DNA from 3 places in the Clostridium sp. 001 genome. Region 2 is predicted to be linked to each of the others. Evidence: riboswitches for the same ligand, from Rfam matches in the RefSeq annotation. Region 2 holds a riboswitch; each other region holds the start of a gene.

Region 1 (7,632 bases), 690 kb from region 2:
AAAATGGGAAAAGCCTATGGAAACTTTATGACTTATGGAATTTTTGATAAGTATGCTGATCCTGAGATAAGTTATGTAGGACCTTCTGTCTTAATAAATGGACAAAAGCATAACTTTAATAGTAATAAAATTACAGAGAATATACTTTACACCTGGTACATGAATGATGATGAAACAATAAATTTATCTAAAGAAACAGGTTACAGCTTTATAAAATCGCCAACTTATGATGGCTATTCTATGGAAGTAGGACCTCTAGCAAGATTGATACTTTCAGGTGAGTATACTGGTGGAAGTTCATGTATGGACAGAAATGTTGCCAGAGTACTTGAAACAAAAAAGATTTTAGAAATTATGCAAGGACTTGCAGATAGAATTAAGCTTATTCCAGCAGAACAAAGAATATATGAAATCCCAGATAAAGCATTTGGTGCAGGATTAATTGACACAACTAGAGGATCCTTGGGACACTGGATAAGTATAGAAGATAAATTTATAAAGCATTACAATATTATAACTCCTACAGTGTGGAACATGGGGCCAAGAAATCAATCAGGTGCGCTTGGAATTGGAGAAAAATCTTTACTTGGAACGAAAATAAAAGATATAAAGCAGCCTATAGAAGTTGGGAGAATTATGAGGTCCTTTGATCCTTGTGTTTCCTGTGCAACTCATTTGATAAGTGATGCATATGAACCAGTGGACGTACAGGTTATAGTATGAAAGCAAAAGTTATTGCTCTAGGAAATATATTAATGGAAGACGATGGCATTGGAATTAAGATCCTGGAAAATATAAAAGAGGAACTTGCACATAACCATATTCAATCTATAATAGGAGAAACAGATGTGGAATACTGCATTTCCCAAGTAAAAGATGGTGATTTTATATTTATAATAGATGCTTCTTATAATGGAAAAGTTCCAGGTACGATAACAGTTGCCAGCTTACAAGATTATAAGTGCAAAAACAAATATTATACCCAGCACAGCTATAGCTTCATAGACATTATAGGAGTTTACTACAAATCATTAACTGGGTTTATTATTGAAATTGAAGCAGCTAGTGTAAGCTTTAAATTGGGACTTAGCCATAATTTACAAAGTAAGCTTAAGGATATTTCAAAAGATGTATTGAAAAATATTTTTCTGAGATTGAATGATAGAGCAGAGGAGGAAAAATAGTTGGATTTTTATTTAATGAAAAAGCTGAAGATAATTAGGCGAAAAATAACTTTTTATAAAAAAAGTAGTATGTTTGCTGTATGCCCTTTTATAAAAAGCTATTATGGACATCTCATGAATATTCAAATAGGGGAATTAGAAAAACTAATGAATACAATGAACAAAGATATAGTAAGACAGGAAAAACAATTTACTTTGGAAGAACTTTCAAAATACAATGGTGCTGGTGGCTCTCCGGCGTATGTTGCTGTAAATGGAATAGTGTATGATGTGAGTTTGTCTCCTGTATGGGGTGGAGGGACGCATTTTGGTCTGTATGCTGGAAAAGACTTAACTTTACAATTTAGGGCATGTCACAGTGGAGAAATAAAGATATTAAATGGTCTACCTAAAGTGGGAGAGTTAAAAATTTAATAACAAATTAGTTTTGAAAAAGGGGTAAATAATAAATGCATGATATGATTTTATTGAGTAAAATATCTAGGGCTTTAAGTGAATGCTGCAGTTCAAATAAGATTTTAAAGATAGGTAAAGTAGTTATAGCTGTAAATAGTTACAGTCATGTTAATGAAAATAATCTTTATGATTATTTGAGAAACTATAATGAAGACATAACTGATGAATCAACAGAAGTTAAAATTGAAATTGAAAATTTGCCTGATCAAATGGCAATAATTAAAAATATAGAAGGTTACCAATATGAAGATGAAAAGTAGAAATGATATTAGCAATTTGGAGGGCATAATTGAAGAGATTATTTGTGCTATTGTAAAACTATTTCTATAATCAAAAGTTGACAGGAAAACAGAAAGCAAATTATACTTATAATGAAAAGATGGTGAAACATATGAAAATATTGCTTATGAAAATTACCTTGAGAGCATCTTGGGTTCATTCATTAAAAGAAAAAAGAATGGTAGTAAAAAGCATAGTTCAAAAGTTAAAAAATAAGTTTAACGTATCTGTGGCAGAAGTTGATGAGCAGGATGTTCATCAAATGATAGTTATAGGAGCTGCAGGAATATGTGGAACTTCTGCACAAGTAGATTCAACAATGGAAAATATCATAACTTTTGTAGAAAATAATACTGACGCAGAAATAATAGATATTCAAAAAGAAGATGTTGAAGGTATATGAAGCAGCGTTTAATTAATAGTTAAGAATGAAGAATTAATAGTTAATGTGGATTTTTCTCCGTTACACTACAAAAAATATTTGATTAAGCTTTTCATCACTCGTTTCGCTAAAGCGAAATATTGATGAGTTATATAAATTTAAAGATTTTTTGCGATAGCTAAAAATCATCCTTCACTATTAATTTTTCATTATTAATTCTTAACTTGCGAGCTTTGCTTCACAAGGTTTTTATATTAAGTCAAAATATCGTATGTGTGAAAGCTGATTACTAAATAATAAGGGGTGTACATATGAGAAAAAAATTAATTGTTTTACTTTCTGTTTTTATGTTTATATTTATATTTTTTGGTGCAAAAGCTAGTGCAGCTTCACCAGAATCTATAAGATTAGGTGGACAAGATAGATATGGAACCTGTTCACAAATAGTAAATCAAGGCTGGAAAAATTCCAACTATGCAGTTATTGTGAATGGATATAACTTTCCAGATGCTTTAAGTGCATCAACCTTAGCTAAAAAGTATAATGCACCAATACTTTTAAATGGCAGTGATAGACTAGAGAATACTACAATTGAGCAAATAAAGAGATTAAATGTTAAACAAGTTTTTATTGTAGGAGGCACTGGAGTTATAAGCAATGAAGTTGACGATGAACTTCATGAAATGAATATACCAACTGAAAGATTTTCTGGACTTAACAGAACTGAGACCTCTGTATCAGTGGCAAATCAAATAGGGATATATAATGGAATAATCTTAACTACAGATAGTGATTATACTGATGCACTTTCTATAGCTTCTATAGCTGCAAAATTGCAGATGCCAATTATATTAGTCCCAAAGGATTCAGTACCAGATTCAGTAAGTCAATTGGTAGAAAGTAAAAATATACCGGTAACTTATGTATTGGGTGGACAAGACATAATAAGTGATGCTGTGTCATCTAAGTTTCCAAATGTTAAGAGGATTTCTGGAAGCGATAAATATGAAAGAAATATAAATATAATAAATGCTTTTTCTGATAAATTTGATTTTAGTTCGATTTGTCTGGCTTATTCAGAAGACTTTGCAGATGCTTTAAGCGGATCAGCTTTTGCTGCATTAAATTCAAATCCGATAGTTTTGGTAGGAAGCAGTACAGCTCCTGTAACACAATGTTTTATAGAAAATAAAAGCTTTAGTAAGTTATATGTATTTGGCGGTGAAGCTGGGATAACTGGAGACATAGTGGCAACTTTGACAAATGGCAAAACGTCGGACAAGCCTCAACCATCACCTGAGCCACAACCGCAGCCGCAGCCAGAACCAGTTGACCCATCACCTGAGCCGACTACACCAACAGATACTTCTGCTTCCCATTCTGAGTTGCAGAAAAATCTTTATAATTATCTTAGCGATGAAGATCATAGACAATCAGTTTTAAATAGAGCTATTGAGCTTCACGGTGGTGACACAAGCAATAACTGTGTATATTTTCAAAGTGAAGCTTTGAGAAGATCAGGACTTACTGATTTGCCAGAGTGGGTATGTAATACTGTACAATTTACATCACAACTTTTACAAAGAGGGTGGACTAAGTGTGAGGATTTAGCAAAACTTCGACCTGGTGATATATGCTTTACAACGAATGGTCCAAGCCATACCTATACTTTCATGAAGTGGTGTGACCCAAAAAGTTATGATTATGCTTATATATGTGATAATCAATCTAATGAATATGGAGGAAATGTTTATCATAAGAGAAATGTGGATTTTGCTACAGTATTAAAAGATGCTATTGCTTATTTTATGTATGAAAACTAGATTCGTGGTATTTCTAAGTAAAAGACTCATAAAAGTGAAAAATATATGTGCCATTTTACAATAATGAATTTCCAAATTACGAATTGCAGGGCATTAAGTAGCATACTTGACATGAAAGAAATATTGTGAGAAAATTGCATTAAATAGTTATATATCATAATTAGAAAAGCAATTATTGATAAAAGAATATAAAAAAGATATAGGTGCATTATTATGCTGAAAAGGGAAGCCAGATGGAAAGTCTGCACGGTCCCGCCGCTGTGAAAAGAGGAGTCCTTATTATATGTCACTGGGAAACTGGGAAGGCTATAGGGATGATGATCTTAAGTCAGAAGACCTGCCTATGTTGCTTTAGGAACCATTAAACTCTACGAGTGATAGGGAGGTGACCTTTGTTATAGTATATTATTTCAGTTATTATAATTTACCCTTCCTAGGTTTCTCTAGGAAGGGTAAAATCGTTTACGAAAAGATTATTAAAAATTGGACGTCCTGTAACGTGATGAAGAATTAGGTGTTTTTTCTGCAGGATTGATAGTTGGACATTACTGGGGAAAGATGTTCGGCAAATTAAAGTCAAAGGGGAAGAATAAAATTATGGAACTAGCTTCATTTAGAAAAATGTATGATAAAAATAGTTTTTTACATTGTTTAGATGGGAGAGTCAAAACAGTTTTGTTTTTAAGTGGTATTATTATTGCTACTTTCCTTTCACATTGGTATTTGGTAACTTTTTTATGGGTGCTATCTTTATTTGGGTATTATACATTACATTTGCCATTGAAAAGGCTTGTAAAAAGATTACTCATACCTTTTGGAATAGCCTGGATTGTATTTATAAGTATGCTTTTTACTAATGGTAGTCATGTTTTAACTTATATCTCATTTGGAAGTTATCATTTATATATTTATAAAGAAGGACTTGACCTTGGAATTTTACTAATGCTTAGAATAATGGCAGCTGTTAGTTTAGCTTGTGTACTATCATTTTGTACGCCTATGATTGAAATACTTGAAACCCTTAGAATATTTAAAATGCCATCTATAATAGTGGACTTGGCAGATATGATGTATAGGTATATATTTATTATTGAAGAGACGGGAAAAAGTATGAGACATGCTCAGTTGAGTCGTATGGGATATAAGTCTAGTTGGTTTCATCAGATTAAAGATACTGCGGAAATAGCAGTCTATGTTATAATACAATCTTTAGATCGAAGTATAAGAGTTTATAATGCCATGCTGTCAAGGGGATATAATGAAGATAGTATAGAAGCTAAATTTTTTACATATCCAGTACCTTCTAAGGATTTTGGACTTGGAGTAGTAGGTGTAATTTTATTGATTGTTCTAATTATTGCAAATGTATTGATTTAAAGGAGAATGTTTATGGAAATTATTGATGTGTCTCAAGTTAGTTATGCTTATGGTGATGGGAGTATGGCACTTAAAGATATTAATATGAAAATAAAAGGTGGGGAGAAGGTAGCAATACTTGGCCCAAATGGTGCGGGAAAGTCTACACTTTTTCACCTATTTAATGGGATTTTAAAACCTACATCTGGAACTATCACTGTAAATGGTATGGAAGTATGTAAAAGAAATTTAGTAGAGATTAGGCGCAGTGTGGGAATGGTATTTCAGGATTCTGATGACCAGCTTTTTAACCCTACAGTCAGGCAGGAAATTGCCTATGGACTTTTAAACATGGGATTTAATGGAAAAAAGTTAGAGGATACTATAGAGTGGGCTTTAAAAACAGTGGGAATGTCAGGTTATGAAGATAAAAGCCCTCACAATTTAAGCGGTGGACAAAAAAAGAGAATTGCACTTGCAAGTGTACTTGCTATGAAACCAAAAGTTATGGTATTGGATGAGCCAACCGCAGCACTTGATCCACGAGGAGTGCACAAATTAATTAGACTTTTGGATTCTATAAATAAAAAACTTGGAATTACTTTAATTTTTGCAACACATGACGTGGATACAGTTCCACTTCTTGCGGATAAAGTTTATCTTCTAGATAGAGGAAAGATTATAATGGGGGGAACTACTGAAGAAGTATTTAATAAAAAGGAAATTATTCGTAAGATTAATTTAAGACTTCCTAGAGTAGCACATTTAATTGAAATTTTAAATAAAGATGGAATTTTAAATGTGGATGATTTGCCCCTTACAATTGGACAAGCGAAAAACTTGTTGGAAAAAAGTAAAAATATTTTTTGAATTTTAATAATTTACAATTTTCACAGAATATATTTTATAGCTTATCTTATTTAAGAGAAGTTGTATGAGAATACTTAGTTGTGGTATTTTTATATAACTTCTCTTTTACTATTTAGCACACTTTTTTGTAAAATATTTTTAATGTTTAAGCTTTGAATTTAAATTAAATTAAACCTAAAGCTCAAATATACGAAAATAGAATTAATAGATTCAAATATGGAAGGAGAGTATTATGTCTATAAAAAGAAAAATACCAATACTAATAGCAGCTATTATTGTTGTTCTAATGTCCATAACGACTTTTTTTGTTAGCAATCGATCTAGCGGCATAGTGGAAGAGAAAACTAATAGTGAAATACTAGGGATAACTGGAAGCTCTTCAGAAACTATAAGTGTGATAATAGAAAAAGAAGCTTTGGCAGCTAGAATTTTTTCAGAAAAAAATGTAGTTAAAAATTTAATGAAAATAAATGAAGATTCTCCGAATAGTGAAGATTTTAATAAACAACGACAGGATATGAATTTAACGTTACAGGACTATGTAAAAAAATCTAAAAATCTTGAACACGCATTTTTAGTAGATACTAAAGGAAATATAATTTCAGATAGTGACAAAAGCTACATAGGTAAAAGTTTAAGTGATAGGTCCTATAATAAGCCTACCCTTGAAGGTAAAAGTTCTATAAGTGAGATAGTTCTATCAAAAATAAGCAATAAACCTATAATAGTTTTTACAAATCCGATTAAAGCAAATGATCAAATTTTGGGATATGTTGGAATGGCCATATATGGAACTAGTTTTTCAAAATATTTATCTGGTATCAAAATAAGTGAATTTTCATCTAGTTACAGTTTATTGATGGATAACAAAGGTAAAATAATTTATCATCCAACTAATAGCAAAATAGGTAAACCGATTGAAACACCTGAAATAAAAGCTATAGCTGATAAATTGAATAGAGGTGAAAGTATAAAAGGGGGTTTAGTGAAATATGTTTTTAACAAAGAGGAAAAAATAGCAGGCTATGGAGTTATACCTGAAACAAACTGGGTTATAGTAATAACTGCTGACAGGTCAGAGATGCTCAAAGATATAAGAGCTACAACTTATGCTATAATACTTATAGCAATGGTGTTGTCAATTATAGCTATAGGAATAGGTTATGCATTTTCATTAAAAATTACAAATCCTATTATAAAAATAGTTGATCTTGTAAATAAAACAGCTAATTTGGATTTAAAATATGATAAAAGTTTTGAAAAACTATACAAATATAATGAT
Region 2 (7,632 bases):
CATTTAAATTAGGTGATGATGCAAGAGTATATATAAAGGCAGAAAATAATTCAGGTAAGGATCAGGATGAATCGCTTATAGTAGCACTATATGATGAAGGTGCTAAATTCATCAACTATGTATGTGGAAAACAGACAATAAAAAATGGAGATTCATCTATTTTGACAGGTATTATGAAGCTTCCAGAAGAGGGAATATATAAATTAAAGGCATTTGTATGGGACAGCCTTGAAAATATGAATCCCCTTTCAGATATTATAGATATACCTGTTCAGTCAAATAAATAAAAGATTTTTATAAGATGGGTTTTGCTAATATTTCTAGCAAAACTCATAAATTTTCAATAATGTATACTTGCCTTCAACTAAATTTAATCCTATTCCATCAAATAGAAGCATCTTATATTTTAAAGCTAAAAAAATGTATTTGGAGATTGACATTAAACTGTAATAGGTATAAATTATAATTAAGTTCTATAAAGATAAATATGGGTTTAATCTAATTTGATTAATTAAAAGGGAATCAGGTGAAAATCCTGAACTATCCCGTAGCTGTAATAGAGGAGTTTTAGTACATTATGCCACTTAAATATTGGGAAGGCGTACTAAAATGGTGAATCTTGAGTCAGAAGACCTACCTATATTTTACACAAATATCTCTACGAGTGATAGGGGGAGTGTTATAATGATAGTTTTGTTAGATTTTCTATGACTAATCAAACTTTTTTATACTATTTCCTTTTAACGCTTTTGTTAAAAGGAATTTTTTTTTAAGGGAGGATTTTTTATGAATCATTATTTTTATCAGACGCAGTTTTCTGAATATAAACCAGGATTGATTTCTTATTTAAATAAAAGTAATAAAATAAAAGTAAAAATTAATAATGTATATTTTTATAAGTATCTCAAAAAAGTAGTGGGATTTTATAAAGAACTTGAAAATTATTATGATGTTTATTCATTAAAAGAAAAAGAAATTGTGGAACAAGATGGAATAAATATTCAAAATATTAATGAAGTTCTAAAGCTTGATATGTATTTGTATAACATTATAAGTATGTATCAAGACGATACTATATTTGAAGAAGATTTTGAATTTAGTGATAGCTTAGAGAAATGGATTCATTGTATTGATGAAAATACTTTACTTGCATACTTTAACAGCGGTTATGACGGAGATACTTTAAATGACAAAAAGATATTCTGTGATTTTTTACCTCAAAAAATTAAATTTAACAATTTGGAAAAACAAGTTAATATAATTTAAAAATAAATATACAGTTATTTTTACAGCTTAAATAGGCATATAGGTATTTTGGTTCATAAAAAATTCTATGAGCAAAATAGAATTCCTTATAGAAGATTATGTTGACTTTTGAAAAATTATGTACTAACCTTAATATAAAGATAATAAAAATTTAATATTTAGTATTAGGTGCTGTCAAATGCGATAGTTAAAAGGAAAAGTGTAAAAAGCACTGCAGCCCACCGTTACTGTATGGAGGATGAAACCCTAATTATGTCACTGGATTTTTATATCTGGGAAGACAGGGGAGTAAGATGAATCTGAGCCAGGAAGCCTGCCTGATATGTTGTTAATTCTTTCGGAGGGGAAGATGTTACTATATTTAAGCTGTTTATAATTAAAAGTAAACGGTTATATTGACATGAGAGAACCCTAGTGGTTCTTTTTTAGTTTATTAGTCATATATAATGCTTATGTAATAAAAGGGACTTTCGAAGGAAGGTCTCTTTTATTATGGTGCACCCAGCATGGACGCAATTTAAAGGGTGAAAGTCCCTAGTATGGGTTGATAGTACCAAAGTGCATAGATTAAGACAAGGGTGTCCATGGTGACGCGGAATTTGAAGGAAGTCGGCGGCAAAATACATAAATTGAGGTGAGAAAATGAACAGATTTAAAGATTTAACAGGAAAGAAATTTGGACGTTTAACAGTTATGTCTGTTGCAAATAAAAAATATAAAGATAGGGGTGTTATTTGGAACTGCTTATGTGACTGTGGAAACAAAGTAAAAGTTAGAGAAAGACATTTAATAGATGGTGGAACTAGAAGTTGTGGATGTTTGATGATAGAACATACTAAAATTATTCAGGTTAAAGCAACTAATGTAGATAGATTTAAAGGAACAAAAATTGGCCAATTAACACGCAAAATTTCTTCTAGTAATTCTAGTGGTTACAAAGGTATTAATTGGGATAAAAAAAGAAGTAAATGGAGAGTTCGCTTAACTCTTGCAGGAAAAGAAAAACATTTAGGATATTTTGATAAATTGGAAGACGCAATAGAATGCAGAAAAAAGGGTGAGAAAAAATATTTTAAGCCTATAATTGAGGAATACAAAAAGTCCTTTTCAGGAGGTGGTGTACAAGCAAGAACCTAAAAAAATAATATTAAGATTAGTTTATATTACATAATCTTATAATTTAGAAAGGAGAATGAAATGAAAAAGATATGGAAAAAGGTCAGTTTTGTTATGATGCTTATATTTACATTAATGACATTTGCACCATACCCGGTTATAGCAGATACTCAGGCAGCATCAACTCCATCTTTAACTGAGGATAAAGATGGAAATTACACTGTAAGTTCAGTACAAGATTTAAACAAGCTTAGGGAAGATATTGATAAGGGAATAGACTATTCGGGTAAAAATGTTCTGTTAACTCAGGATATTGATGTAGGTAAATCTGAATTACCTTTGAAATCTTTTACAACACAAAATACTTTTAATGGTACTTTTAATGGAAAATTTCATACTATAAGTAACTATAATGATCCTAAATCCGGCTTGTTCAATATTATTAATAAAGATGGTATTGTGGAGAATGCTAGGATTGATGCTAACGTAGTTATTGAAGGTGATAAAATTGAAAATTATGGACTAATTGCTAATGAAGCAAGTGGAACAATTATTCGCTGTTCTTCAACAGGAACAATTACAAATAAGGTTAAAGTTTTTTTTGAAGCAGGAATAGTTGCTAGGGATACAATTGGACAAACAAGTAGTATTGCAGCTGGGTACTTAAAAGATTGTTACAGTAATGTAATTATTGATAATCAATCATCAGAGGAAATGGTGGGATATGCAGGAATTTGTTCAATGGGTGGTGAACAATTAGATCACTGCTATTTTTATGGTGAATTTACAGGAAATTATACTGGTGAACATAGCGATAAATGCCAACCAATCCTATGTTCAACCTATTATGATAGTAAAACTGGAGTTACCACAAGTGCAGAAAATTGTGCGTATGATAAAGATGTATTAGGGTACACCCCATCTTCTTCTGATAATGGTAACCCCAAAGGTTATACAACTGCAGAAATGAAAAATAAAGATACATATACAGCTCTAGACTTTGATTTTGATAAAACCTGGAAAATAGATTCTTCAAATAATGGATATCCATATTTAAATTCAGAAAACACACAAAAAACAGCAGCAAAAGTGACTGTAGATGTGCAGGTAACGGCTGATGATAAAACTTATATTGTTCCTACTTCCCCAATTATTTATAATACAGATGATAGTCTTAAGACAACGGCAACTTTTAAAATAGTCCCAAGATCTGATGAAGATAAAGAGCTAATAAGCAAATATAATGTTAGCGTAACCTATAGTGGAGATGTATTTTTAAATGCACCAACTATTGGAGACGTGCCTATAGATATTGATACCAGTAAGGTTAAGATAAATTATAATTCAAATGAGGATTATCAGTTTGTACTTGGTAAAGTACTTCCATCGACTGCTAAACTCCTTGATAATGGTGCAGCAGGACCTACACAAGATGAACAAAAACAGCAGATTGAAGATGCAAAAAAGGCAGAAGATATTCTTTATACCAAATTAGGCACCAAGCTAGGTATTGCAGGAGATGTACCTGAATTTAGCTGGGGTGGAGACAAATCTGCGGCTCCAGGAAAAGAAGAAACTGTTACTTTTTCAGATGAGGACTGGGGAATATTTTCATCGGCCCGTTCTGGCTATAAGGGAATAAGGGCAGGATATTATGATGACTGGTTTAAGAGTATACAGACAGGCTTGCAGAAAATGAAAGATGCAGGGGTAACTGCTCGGGATGTAAAGATGACGGAATGGGAGAAGTTAGTTCTGGCAATTACTGCTATAGGCTATGATCCAAGAGATATAAAAGCTTATGATTTAATAGACATAATTTCAAATAAGGAGTATGTGAAAGCATCAAATCAATATTTTACGCCGCAGTATGCAATTTATGCATTAACTTCTCGTAATTATATTAATCTTATTCCTAATGATGGAAAGCACATTACTAAAGATGATTTAGATGGATATATACATGAATGGGCCAAGGGTGCACTTGGGTCAAAAGGTGCTGATGGGTCAGCAGTAATAGGAAATACTACTCCTGATATGTGGACTATGAAATTACAACCAATTGCAGCTTATTGTAATCCAGATGCAAAACCAGGAGACAAGTACTATGACGTAAAACAGGCTATGGATCATGTATTTGCACAGTTTTCAAATGCCCAGACTTATAAGGGATCTTTCTGGGGCGGCAGTGTAGATCTTGATGGCAAAATTGATTTAAATAATGCCTGGACCAATGCCCAGGTGTATATGACACTTGGAATGGCACATGCCAATATTTTTGACAAGATGTATATAAAAGACGGCAAGACTATTTTGGATGGTGTACTTGAGAAGTTTGATGTGAAAAATGGTACTACTGATTTTGATAATTCATCTTATGAATCTGCACAAATATGTAGGGGATTGGATTCGCTTGTACGTGCAGCTGAAGGCAGAGTCTCGATTTTTGATTGTACAGATGTCAAAGATTCTACAGTCCCTGTAAACAATGCCATAGCAGCACTGCCGGATGTATATAAAATTACTTCAGCTGATAAGGAAAAGGTTGATGCCGCAAGAGCTGCATATGATGAATTAAGTGATGTTAAAAAAGCTTCAATAAAACAGGAAACGATGGATAAATTGACTGACGCAGAGAAAAAGCTGTCACAATCACAGCCAGTAAAAGTAACAGGAATAGGTCTTGATAAAACGAGTGCAGATCTAATGAAAGGAGATACACTGCAGCTTACAGCGGCTATAACGCCTAAATATGCAACTAATACAAAAATAGATTGGTCAAGCAGTGATCCTACAGTGGCATCAGTGGATGAAAATGGAAAGGTAACAGCATTAAAAAAAGGAACAGCCGTAATAACAGCCGTATCTGAAGACAACAGGGATGCAAAAGCACAGTGCACAATAACAATAAAAGAAAATGTAAGTGTGACGGGAATAATTCTCGACAAAACAAGTGTTAAGTTGATACCAAAAGCTGCATTGCAGCTTACGCCAACCATAACACCAAACGATGCAACTAACCAAAAGGTGGATTGGTCAAGCAGTGATCCTGCAGTAGCAGCGGTAGATAAAAGTGGAAAAGTAACGGCAATAAAAGTAGGAACCGCAACTATAACGGCAAATACTGAAGATGGAAATAAAACGGCATCTTGTGCTGTAACAGTTGTTGATGGTCAGGGAGCTATTGTTATTAATAATGTAAAGTTGAAAAACAAACTTGCCCTAGCAGCAGGAAAAGACAGTGACTATGAGGGATATTTCACACCGGATGATCTAGCATCTATAAAAGGAACTATTGACCTTTCAAATTTAGATATTACCGATAGTGATATGGATGTAATGAAATATCTTAAAGGAGTATCAGCTATAAACCTGTCGGATAACAAAGATTTAACAAACCTTAGTTTTAAAAAACTTAAATTTGACTGGACAATACCAAAGGGTTTGGACTTTAGTGGATGTACAGGTATGAAAGACATAAAAAATAAAATGTTTGCATTTACTTCTAGTAAACTGACTTCTATTAAATTACCTGAAGGAATACCAAGTATTCCTTTTTCATGTTTTTCAAATAGTAAACTTTTAGCTTCTGTAGAAATTTCAAATACGGTTAAAAGTGTAGGCAACTTAGCTTTCAGTGGCTGCACGTCACTGGAATATATGAAAATACCAGGTAGTGTAACACAATTGGGGGGCGGTTGTTTTTCGGGTTGTACCAATCTTTCTGTATTAGACTTAACGGATACAAGTTTTACTAAGGACAATACTAAAGACACAAAATATCCTGATTCTACCACGATAATTTGTGGTAAAAGTGCTAAACTATCACCCGGTCAGATATCAATAAAAACAGGTGGAGTTAAAAAAATTGCAAATGAAATTCCATCAGATAAAGGGGTTGTATGGGGAAGTACTGATGCAAATGTGGCTAAAGTTTCAAGTGAAGGTGTAATAACAGGAGTTAATCCAGGAACGGCATATATTTATGCAAAAACAGATTTCATGTTTTTCAAATAGTAAACTTTTAGCTTCTGTAGAAATTTCAAATACGGTTAAAAGTGTAGGCAACTTAGCTTTCAGTGGCTGCACGTCACTGGAATATATGAAAATACCAGGTAGTGTAACACAATTGGGGGGCGGTTGTTTTTCGGGTTGTACCAATCTTTCTGTATTAGACTTAACGGATACAAGTTTTACTAAGGACAATACTAAAGACACAAAATATCCTGATTCTACCACGATAATTTGTGGTAAAAGTGCTAAACTATCACCCGGTCAGATATCAATAAAAACAGGTGGAGTTAAAAAAATTGCAAATGAAATTCCATCAGATAAAGGGGTTGTATGGGGAAGTACTGATGCAAATGTGGCTAAAGTTTCAAGTGAAGGTGTAATAACAGGAGTTAATCCAGGAACGGCATATATTTATGCAAAAACAGATGATGATAGTTATGGGGGAGTTTGTGCTGTAACAGTAACTAAGGATATACCGCCACAGACAGTAAGCGTAACAGGCATGAGCCTTGACAGGACAAGTGCAAGCATGACAGAAGGAGATGTACTGCAGCTTACAGCAGCTGTAACGCCGAATAATGCAGCAAATAAAAAAGTAGATTGGTCAAGCAGTGATAAAACTATAGCAGCAGTAGATGAAAACGGAAAGGTAACAGCAGTAAAGGCAGGAACAGCAAGAATAACAGCAGTATCTGAAGACAACAAGGATGCAAAGGCACAGTGTACAGTTACTGTTACGGAAAATAATACGCCAAAACCAATACAGATAACTAATCTAACAAAGGACAGTTCATTTAAATTGGGTGATGATGCAAAGGTATCTGTAAAGGCAGAAAATAATTCCGGTAAAGACCAGGATGCATCACTTATAGTAGCACTATATAATGAGGGTGGTAAATTCATCAATTATATATGCGGTAAGCAGACGATAAAAAATGGAGCTTCATCTATCTTGACGGGCATTATGAAACTTCCAGAGGAGGGAATATATAAATTGAAGGCATTTGTATGGGACAGCCTTGAAAATATGAATCCTCTCTCAGATATTATAGACATACCTGTCCAGTTAAATAAATAAAGGACTTTTATAAGATGGGTTTTGCTAGAAATATTGGCAAAACCCATAAATTAAAGATATGAATTATTGTTATAGTAGAATATGTATTATAATACATTTTTATCTATTATATATAGAATATTATGTTGACTTTGGAAAATATATGTCTTATACTTAAC
Region 3 (7,632 bases), 1.9 Mb from region 2:
TGAATAAGCTATATTCTGGTGATAGCTGGCTATTGGAAAAGATGTATACCCAATTATTGCATTAGGACACTGGCTTCTTATAAGCTCACATATTTCCTCTGTCTGCTCGGTTTTATTTTCTACAGCATCTTCTGCATCAAATACGTAGTAATCACTGTTATTTAATGCTTCTATAATTAAATTACCCTCACCTTGAACATCATCAAAATGATTGTAACCCCATGTTCCTACTTTAAATCCTGCCTCTTTGAAATATCCAACATACTTTAAAAAATCATCTCTGAAATTGGTGCCTCCACCTGAAGGCTTGGAACCCTCATTGTATTTAATACACACGTTATTTATTCCCATAGATTTTAATTTTGCTATTAAATTATCTATGCCTCCATAAGCATCCACTTGATTTTGAAGTTCCCATATCCACATAGAAGTAGAAGCTATACTATCCACATTTTTAGTGGAAGGGTTTATAGTTAAGGACAAATCAACCTCTTTACTATATCCTTTTACCTGTCCTTGATAAACATAATTTCCCGGTGAAGCTAAGGTATTTACTTTTTTATTCCATTCAACTCCTATCTGCACTTTTCCTCCATCAGACATAACTGCAGTTACCTCATCAGGCAGCTTATAACTATCACCTTGATTTATTGACACACTGATATTATCTATATTCTCTATTTTTGCCCCAGTTTTAAAATTCATGGTAAGAGCAGTTTTTAAAACTTTATTATATCTACCCATTAAGTTATTATCAATTTTCAATATATAATAACTTTCAGGATCATAATCTGAAACTGTAGATACAGTCATATAACTATCGTAATTGCTTAAAGATATATTTATAGGCACTTCTGCATTAGTTTTTTTGTTTATAATTTTTACATTTTCTTTGGCTGAAGACAAATCTATAGGTTGGTTAAAGTGAATTATCCAGCTTTTATCCACAGGAACGTTGTCCACATTATCCGCATTTGCTGGCAAAAGATTACCGCTGCTTTCACTTACTGGAGAACTAGAATTACTTTCTGATATGTATTTAGATTCCTCTTGTGATGCTAAAATTTTAGATGTGTCTTGCAATGTTTGAGATTTTGAATTGTCTTTAGTCGATACTACTTGAGTTTGGGATTGAGTTGTATTAGAAATATCACTCGCTAGTACAATGTTACACGGATTTAGCTGATACATTACAACAATTGATGCAAACATTAAAAGATTTTTTAAATTTTTAATCAATTTTTTCTCTCCTTTCAGATAAGCAAAAAAAATTTTCTATTTTTTGCAAATTTCTATTGACTTTTAATATACCAGTATATTACCATATTATCTCCTCAAAATCAACAATAGGTGGACAATGTATATTACACCACTTATTCCATATGATCTTTATAAATACATAATTTTCAAGGGAAAAATCAATGAATCTTACTTATTGGGAGTATTAGAGCAGGTAGTCATCAGATAAATAGTGGTAGCATTGTATTTTGTTATGAATATACTATAGGAGTAACCATACTATAGGAGGAACATAATGCACTTATTACCTTCATTTTTATTTGCCTTATCCGCAAATATAGACAGTTTCACTGTAGGAATATCCTATGGTATTAAAAAAATGAAAATTAGTCCATTAAGTACTATTCTAATAGCCCTAATTGCTACTGCAGGAACATTTCTATCTATGGTTCTAGGTAAATTTCTAATTAAGTTTATGTCTGAAAATATAGCCAATATCATTGGCAGCGGTTTTTTGATAGTAATGGGCATATGGTTTATAATTGACGCTGTTATAAAAGAGCACTGTAATGAAAACGAAAAACTGTGTAATGCTGAAAATAATCTTTTACCCTATAAAAATCTTTTGGACAATCCAGAAATAGTTGACGCTGATAATTCAGGCTATATAGATGTTAAAGAATCTATATTTCTAGCCTTCGCCCTCACAATAAATAATGTTGGAGTAGGTATAGGCGCAAGTATAACCGGTATCAATATATTACTTGCAACTATATTTACCTTCATTCTCAGTACAACAGGCCTAGTTGCAGGATGTGTTATAGGCAGCAGCTGTTTGTCTAAATTTTTCGGGAAATATGCTCCTTTTGTGTCTGGCATTAGTATTATAATTTTAGGTATCTATGAACTAATCATTTAAATTTCCATTTTGCTTATTGGGATAGTCCCTTTCCTGTCCTATGGGTATTATATAGGGCTTCCCAGTAACTGGATTTTTTATTATGCATACATTTATTTTATACACCTTTTTTATGTTTTTTTCTGTGAGTACTTCCCGAGGAGCACCTTGCATCACAACTCTTCCGCTATTTACAAGTATTACATGGTCACTATACTGGGCTGCAAAATTTAAATCATGAAGTACCATTATAACTGTTATCTTTTTGCTGAGTGATTTAACATTATCCAAAATTTCAATCTGATGGTATATGTCAAGATTAGATATGGGTTCATCCAGCAGTATAATATCTGTATCTTGTGTAAGCGCCCTTGCTATTAAAACTCTCTGCTTTTCTCCACCGCTAAGCTGATTTATATACTTGTCATGGAATTTCCAAGTATTAGTCATTTCCATAGCATGTTTGGCAATCACATAGTCATTTTCTGATTCACTTTGAAGTTTCGAAAAATAAGGAGCTCTTCCCATCAAAACTATATCTTGTACGGAAAAATCCATATTCAAATCACTGTTTTGGGGAACTACCGCAAGTTTTCTTGCCAGTGCCTTATTTTTTAAATCAAGTATATCCTTATCTTTTATAAAAACCGTGCTCTTATAAGGCTTTAAAGTTTTAGCAATATTTTTGAGTAAAGTAGTTTTACCGGAACCATTAGGCCCTATAATCGAATAAAATTTATTTTTTTTAAAATCTATGTTTATATCATGAAGTATATCAACTTCATCAAAACTGTAATTTAAATTTTTAACTTCAACTGCACACAAATTTGAATTATTCATTATATCACTCTCTTTTTAGATTTTATTAAAAGATAAATAAAATATGGAGACCCAAATAAAGCAGTTACAGCGCCCACAGGTATTTCAGAAGGAGCAGCTATAGTTCTTGCCACCGTATCGCAAATAATCATAAACACAGCTCCAATTATCAATGAGAAAGGCAAGAGCACCCTATGGTCAGGTCCAAATACCATACGCACTGCATGAGGAATTATCAGTCCTACAAATCCTATTACACCACTTATAGACACACAGGCTGCAACAATTATTGAAGAAACAGCAAGTACTATTTTTTTTACATTTTCAACTTCTATGCCCAAACTTTTAGCAGTATCATCCCCTGTAAGCATTATATTTAAATCTCTTGAAAATAAAAGTATTATAATTATACCCAGGAATATGAAAGGTATTAGCATCAATATTTGATTATAGGTTGCTGCAGAAACACTTCCCATTGTCCAAAAAACAATTTTTTCAACCTGCTGTCTGTTGAATACCATTATTATAGATATTATTGAAGATAAAAGGAAGCTCACAGAAACACCTGCCAGAAGCAGTGTAGTTGGTGGTATCTTGTTTTTTACCCTGGCTATGTTATAAACCAAAACAGTAGTTGCAATAGACCCTACAAAAGCCATCATAGTAATGGCTGTAGACCCTAGAAGCAAAGTATCCAGCTGCAGCATAAATCCAATTGCAGCTCCAAGAGCAGCCCCTGAAGATACTCCAAGTACGTAAGGATCTGCCATTGGATTTTTAAATATTGCCTGAAAGGATGCACCTACTACTGATAATCCCATTCCAACTAATGCTGAAGTTACTATTCTTGGTAAACGTATCTGTAATATTATGAGCATGTGATTTTGTGACATACTTGCTGTAGAAACTAAATTTCCCACAATAGGTATTTTACTTAGTATCACATATAGTGTTTCCTTGAAGGATATGTCTGCAGAACCAAGCATAGCTGATATTACTGCCGAAAAAAATAATATTACTATGCAAATGCAAAAAAACAACTTAAAATGCTTTTTCCGGGAAAATTTCATAAGCACATTCCTCTCTTATATATACTTAAAATGCTTCAGGATGAATTATCTTTGCCAGGGATTCTAATCCATCTGCAAGTCTAGGTCCCTGTCTGCTTATAATATCTTCATCCATTTCAAAAAGTTTATTTTTCTTTACAGCATCTAAATCTTTATAGCCCTTTGTAGACTTAATTCCATTTTTGCTATTAAATTTATTGGAACATATAAGTATATCAGGATTTTTTTCAACAAGCTTTTCAAGGCTGTAATTCCAACCTGTAACATCAGAAGCAGCATTTTTGCCTCCTGACATTTCAATCATCTTGCCTATAAAAGTGTCTTTTCCCGCAGTAAAATCACCACTTGTACCATAGCTTACTACATAATATACTGTAGGGGTGCTCTTTCCTTTTACCTTTTCCTGTACAACTTTAACCTTTTCTTTCATATTTGAAACTATACTATATGCCTTTTTATTAGCATTCAATACTTTTCCTACATTTTCTATATTGTTATAAGTATTCTCAAAGCTTTCATTTTTTGAAATAGTTAAAACCTTTATATTAAGCTGCTGCAGCTTTTTTAAAATATCCGGTTTAGTTAAATTAGTAGCTATTACCACATCCGGTTTAAGCTGAACAATTTTTTCAAGACTTGGGTCAGTTATAGTACCCACAGATGGTATTTTAGAAGCTTCTGTAGGATAAGTGCAAAAGTCAGTTCTACCTACCAAAAGATTTTGTTTGTTTAATGCATAAATTGTTTCTGTAACATTAGGCGATAAAGATATCACCTTTTTAGGCTCACTTTGAATTGTAATTTCCGTATTAGTTGAATCTTTTAATTTTAAAGGATAAGTGGTATTTTTAACAGATTCACTTTTGCTGCTGTCTATATTAGAATTGCTTGTATTAGATGCTCCGCATCCTGCTAAAAACACCGTAATCGTAATCATAATTAGTAAAACAAATTTTTTGCTACTCTTAAACATTAGTTACTCCCTCCAATTAATTAAATAAACAGAGTTCTTAGTATCAGATGGAGTTTTAACTCCACCTGATGCTTAGAAATCGTTATCCAGAGACGTAGCTGCTCTTTTACTCCCACTTGGAAAAGTGGGTGTATTAGAGCAGGTAGTCATCGGATAAACGAAAAAAACTATTACCCATAGATAACAGTTTTTAAGTAAATTATTTTACTTTAAAGCCTATCCACGTAAGCTATCCGTAAATTTTAGGCAGGTCTCCTGGCTTTGATTCATTGTATATTTACGCCTTCCCTGTTCCCAAGTGGCAAATTCATAAATATACTCCTCATTACAGTGGCGGGACCGCATAAGTTCTTCACTTATTTCCCTTTTAAACTTAACAATCAAGTACCTAAAATTCAATATTAAATTATAGAATAAGTATATCATTTCTCCTATTTTATATCAAATTCTACTTTTTATACCCCAGGCATTTTCAAAGAAATAACCAGCCTATTTTTTATAATAATCTGCATCATATCCAGGTGATACATATTTTCCACGGCCTTCTGCTGTTAATATGACCTTTACATTATGTCTCTCAAGAGCAGAAAGTTCCTTGCCATCATTGGTATACTTAGGATTAGGCTTATACCAGGACCTACTTGCAAAATAACTCTTATATGGTTCTGTAGGGAATGTATAGCCATGCCTTGCAAATATTTCATTTCTAGCAAGTGCCAGCTGCTTTTTACTCATACCTTTCAGGTCATTACTAGTAAGTGCCCTTGTATTGCTGTAAGGTATCACGTATTCTCCTGAATTATTATCTGAATCATTTTCATCATTATTATTTAAATCAGAAGAAACGTTTTGCTTGGATTCCACATTTGAAACATTTTTGCTGGGACCTTTACTTATAAGTGAGGATACCATCTTAAAGGCAACAACAAATACAATTATAGTTAAAATAGTTATACCTATCATTTTGAAATTAAATGGCCGTTTATCCTTAATTGGAGTATCATCTAATTCCTTGGTAAATTCCTCTTTATCTTTTCTATCTATCCTCTTTTGTCCATGAGATGAACTAAAATCAAAAGTATCGCTGTCTTTTAAACTATCCTCATGCTTTTTATCTTCTTTTTTATAGTTATTATTTTCTTTTCCATAGTATTTTGTATCGTCATTTTTATCCTCTTCTCTTTCATGTCCCTTTTCCTGCTTTGCACCACAGTATACACAAAACTTATCATTTTCATTAAGCTCTGTACCACATTCTCTACATTTAGCCATCTACTTGTCACCTCTAATCTTTATTTGAAAATAACTTCTTTAAAAAATACACTAGATTATGTTTATGTTCAACTTGTTCATTTTCCTTCATACATATAGGACTTTCTTTAACTTCTTCATTTTGAGAAGATGGGCATAAAATATTATCATACATATCAATGGTAAATTTTTCTCTAGAACAATCATTATCTGCCTGAATAAAAAATTCATTTAAAACCCGTTCATTTTCTATATTATTCATAACAAAGTCTATAAAAATATGATGTCTTTCATCAATTCCTTCAAGATAGAAATTATTATCTGCCATATCAAAAACATATCCTGCTTTTACATCTTGAGTAAGCCTTTTTATGCTTCCTTCAAGGAGAAATTCAATATTTATAAACTCCTTTATTTCAGGCTGCTTCACATAAGTTGTAAAACCAACCTTTCTCCTTACTGCAAAAGGAAGTGCCCTATACAAATATTTTAGTATTCCTTTTATAACTTTATCCATATTTTTATTATAAGAAACCACAATATATATCTTTTTATTAAAAGCAGCTGCATCAAAACAAGCTTTTACCATATTTATAAATATATTTTTATCTATGGAAGCAACTAAAAACAAGTCTTCTATAGAGTTAAAAACATCATAAGTTCTATCAACTTTCACTTCTCTCAAACTTTCTATGGAAGTTCCCTTATCCATATCATAATTTTCTACAAATCCTGAGGCGTATATTATTTTTTCAGGATTTTCTATGTATAACTTTCTTTCGTTCTCAGGTATTATATAGCAGTGAGTAAAATACCTATTCCTTTTTAAGGTATAGTCCTTCCCTGCAAAAGCTGACTGTCCTATTATAATTTCTCCATCTCCAGCATTTGCATAAAAAAGTGCCTTAGGATATTTACTTAAATCTTTTTCTCCGGCTAAAAATGCAGGAGCAGCATAAAAGCATAAACTGTGAATAGTGTCTTTTATGAATTCATCCTCAAGTTCGCTGCTTTTTGCAATAGTATCATAACCTGGAGTACTGCTAAATATTCCTCTTTTTTCCCTAGTATAATACTGCTGCTCTATCATATCTATTCCCTGCCCCCATCCAGATAATTCATTTTATAAAGCAGCCACAAAAAAGGCTCATCCACTCTAATAGGATTTATACTGCTGCTTCTATCTATTTCAAGATGATTGGAATTAGAACCCAGAGAAGATACTGCAAAATAACCTGCAGTTTTAAAACAAGCATCCACTGCACCTTTAAATGGGGCATCAGCTTTCAATAAAAATTTTCTAACTTCACCATCAATATTTTCAAATTCATTTAAATTAAAAAATCCTTCATGATTGTAATTTTTAAATATATTACTGTTCT

Evidence for each region. Region 2 has a riboswitch for cobalamin ahead of B5S50_RS01180 (hypothetical protein). Riboswitches for the same ligand answer to the same signal wherever they lie in the genome.
Region 1: linked by a shared signal. The riboswitch ahead of cbiQ (cobalt ECF transporter T component CbiQ) and the one ahead of B5S50_RS01180 (hypothetical protein) in region 2 are both predicted to bind cobalamin.
Region 3: linked by a shared signal. The riboswitch ahead of B5S50_RS14005 (ABC transporter substrate-binding protein) and the one ahead of B5S50_RS01180 (hypothetical protein) in region 2 are both predicted to bind cobalamin.

What each region holds. Positions count from the first base shown of each region.
Region 1 covers NZ_CP020473.1:946,451-954,082, reverse strand. The annotation lists gene B5S50_RS04260 (nickel-dependent hydrogenase large subunit) at 1-723, shown strand, start outside; gene B5S50_RS04255 (hydrogenase maturation protease) at 720-1,184, shown strand; gene B5S50_RS04250 (cytochrome b5 domain-containing protein) at 1,185-1,598, shown strand; gene B5S50_RS04245 (hypothetical protein) at 1,634-1,900, shown strand; gene B5S50_RS04240 (DUF503 domain-containing protein) at 2,032-2,322, shown strand; gene B5S50_RS04235 (cell wall-binding repeat-containing protein) at 2,613-4,124, shown strand; cobalamin riboswitch at 4,309-4,484, shown strand; gene cbiQ (cobalt ECF transporter T component CbiQ) at 4,722-5,501, shown strand; gene B5S50_RS04225 (energy-coupling factor ABC transporter ATP-binding protein) at 5,514-6,350, shown strand; gene B5S50_RS04220 (methyl-accepting chemotaxis protein) at 6,583-7,632, shown strand, end outside.
Region 2 covers NZ_CP020473.1:252,402-260,033, reverse strand. The annotation lists gene B5S50_RS01190 (Ig-like domain-containing protein) at 1-287, shown strand, start outside; cobalamin riboswitch at 473-656, shown strand; gene B5S50_RS01185 (hypothetical protein) at 787-1,266, shown strand; cobalamin riboswitch at 1,416-1,602, shown strand; gene B5S50_RS01180 (hypothetical protein) at 1,909-2,403, shown strand; gene B5S50_RS01175 (Ig-like domain-containing protein) at 2,464-6,399, shown strand; gene B5S50_RS01170 (Ig domain-containing protein) at 6,368-7,474, shown strand.
Region 3 covers NZ_CP020473.1:3,002,650-3,010,281, reverse strand. The annotation lists gene B5S50_RS14025 (Ig-like domain-containing protein) at 1-1,239, opposite strand, end outside; gene ytaF (sporulation membrane protein YtaF) at 1,535-2,158, shown strand; gene B5S50_RS14015 (heme ABC transporter ATP-binding protein) at 2,147-2,977, opposite strand; gene B5S50_RS14010 (iron ABC transporter permease) at 2,977-4,026, opposite strand; gene B5S50_RS14005 (ABC transporter substrate-binding protein) at 4,052-4,999, opposite strand; cobalamin riboswitch at 5,227-5,406, opposite strand; gene B5S50_RS14000 (YARHG domain-containing protein) at 5,489-6,271, opposite strand; gene B5S50_RS13995 (hypothetical protein) at 6,285-7,340, opposite strand; gene B5S50_RS13990 (GTPase domain-containing protein) at 7,343-7,632, opposite strand, start outside.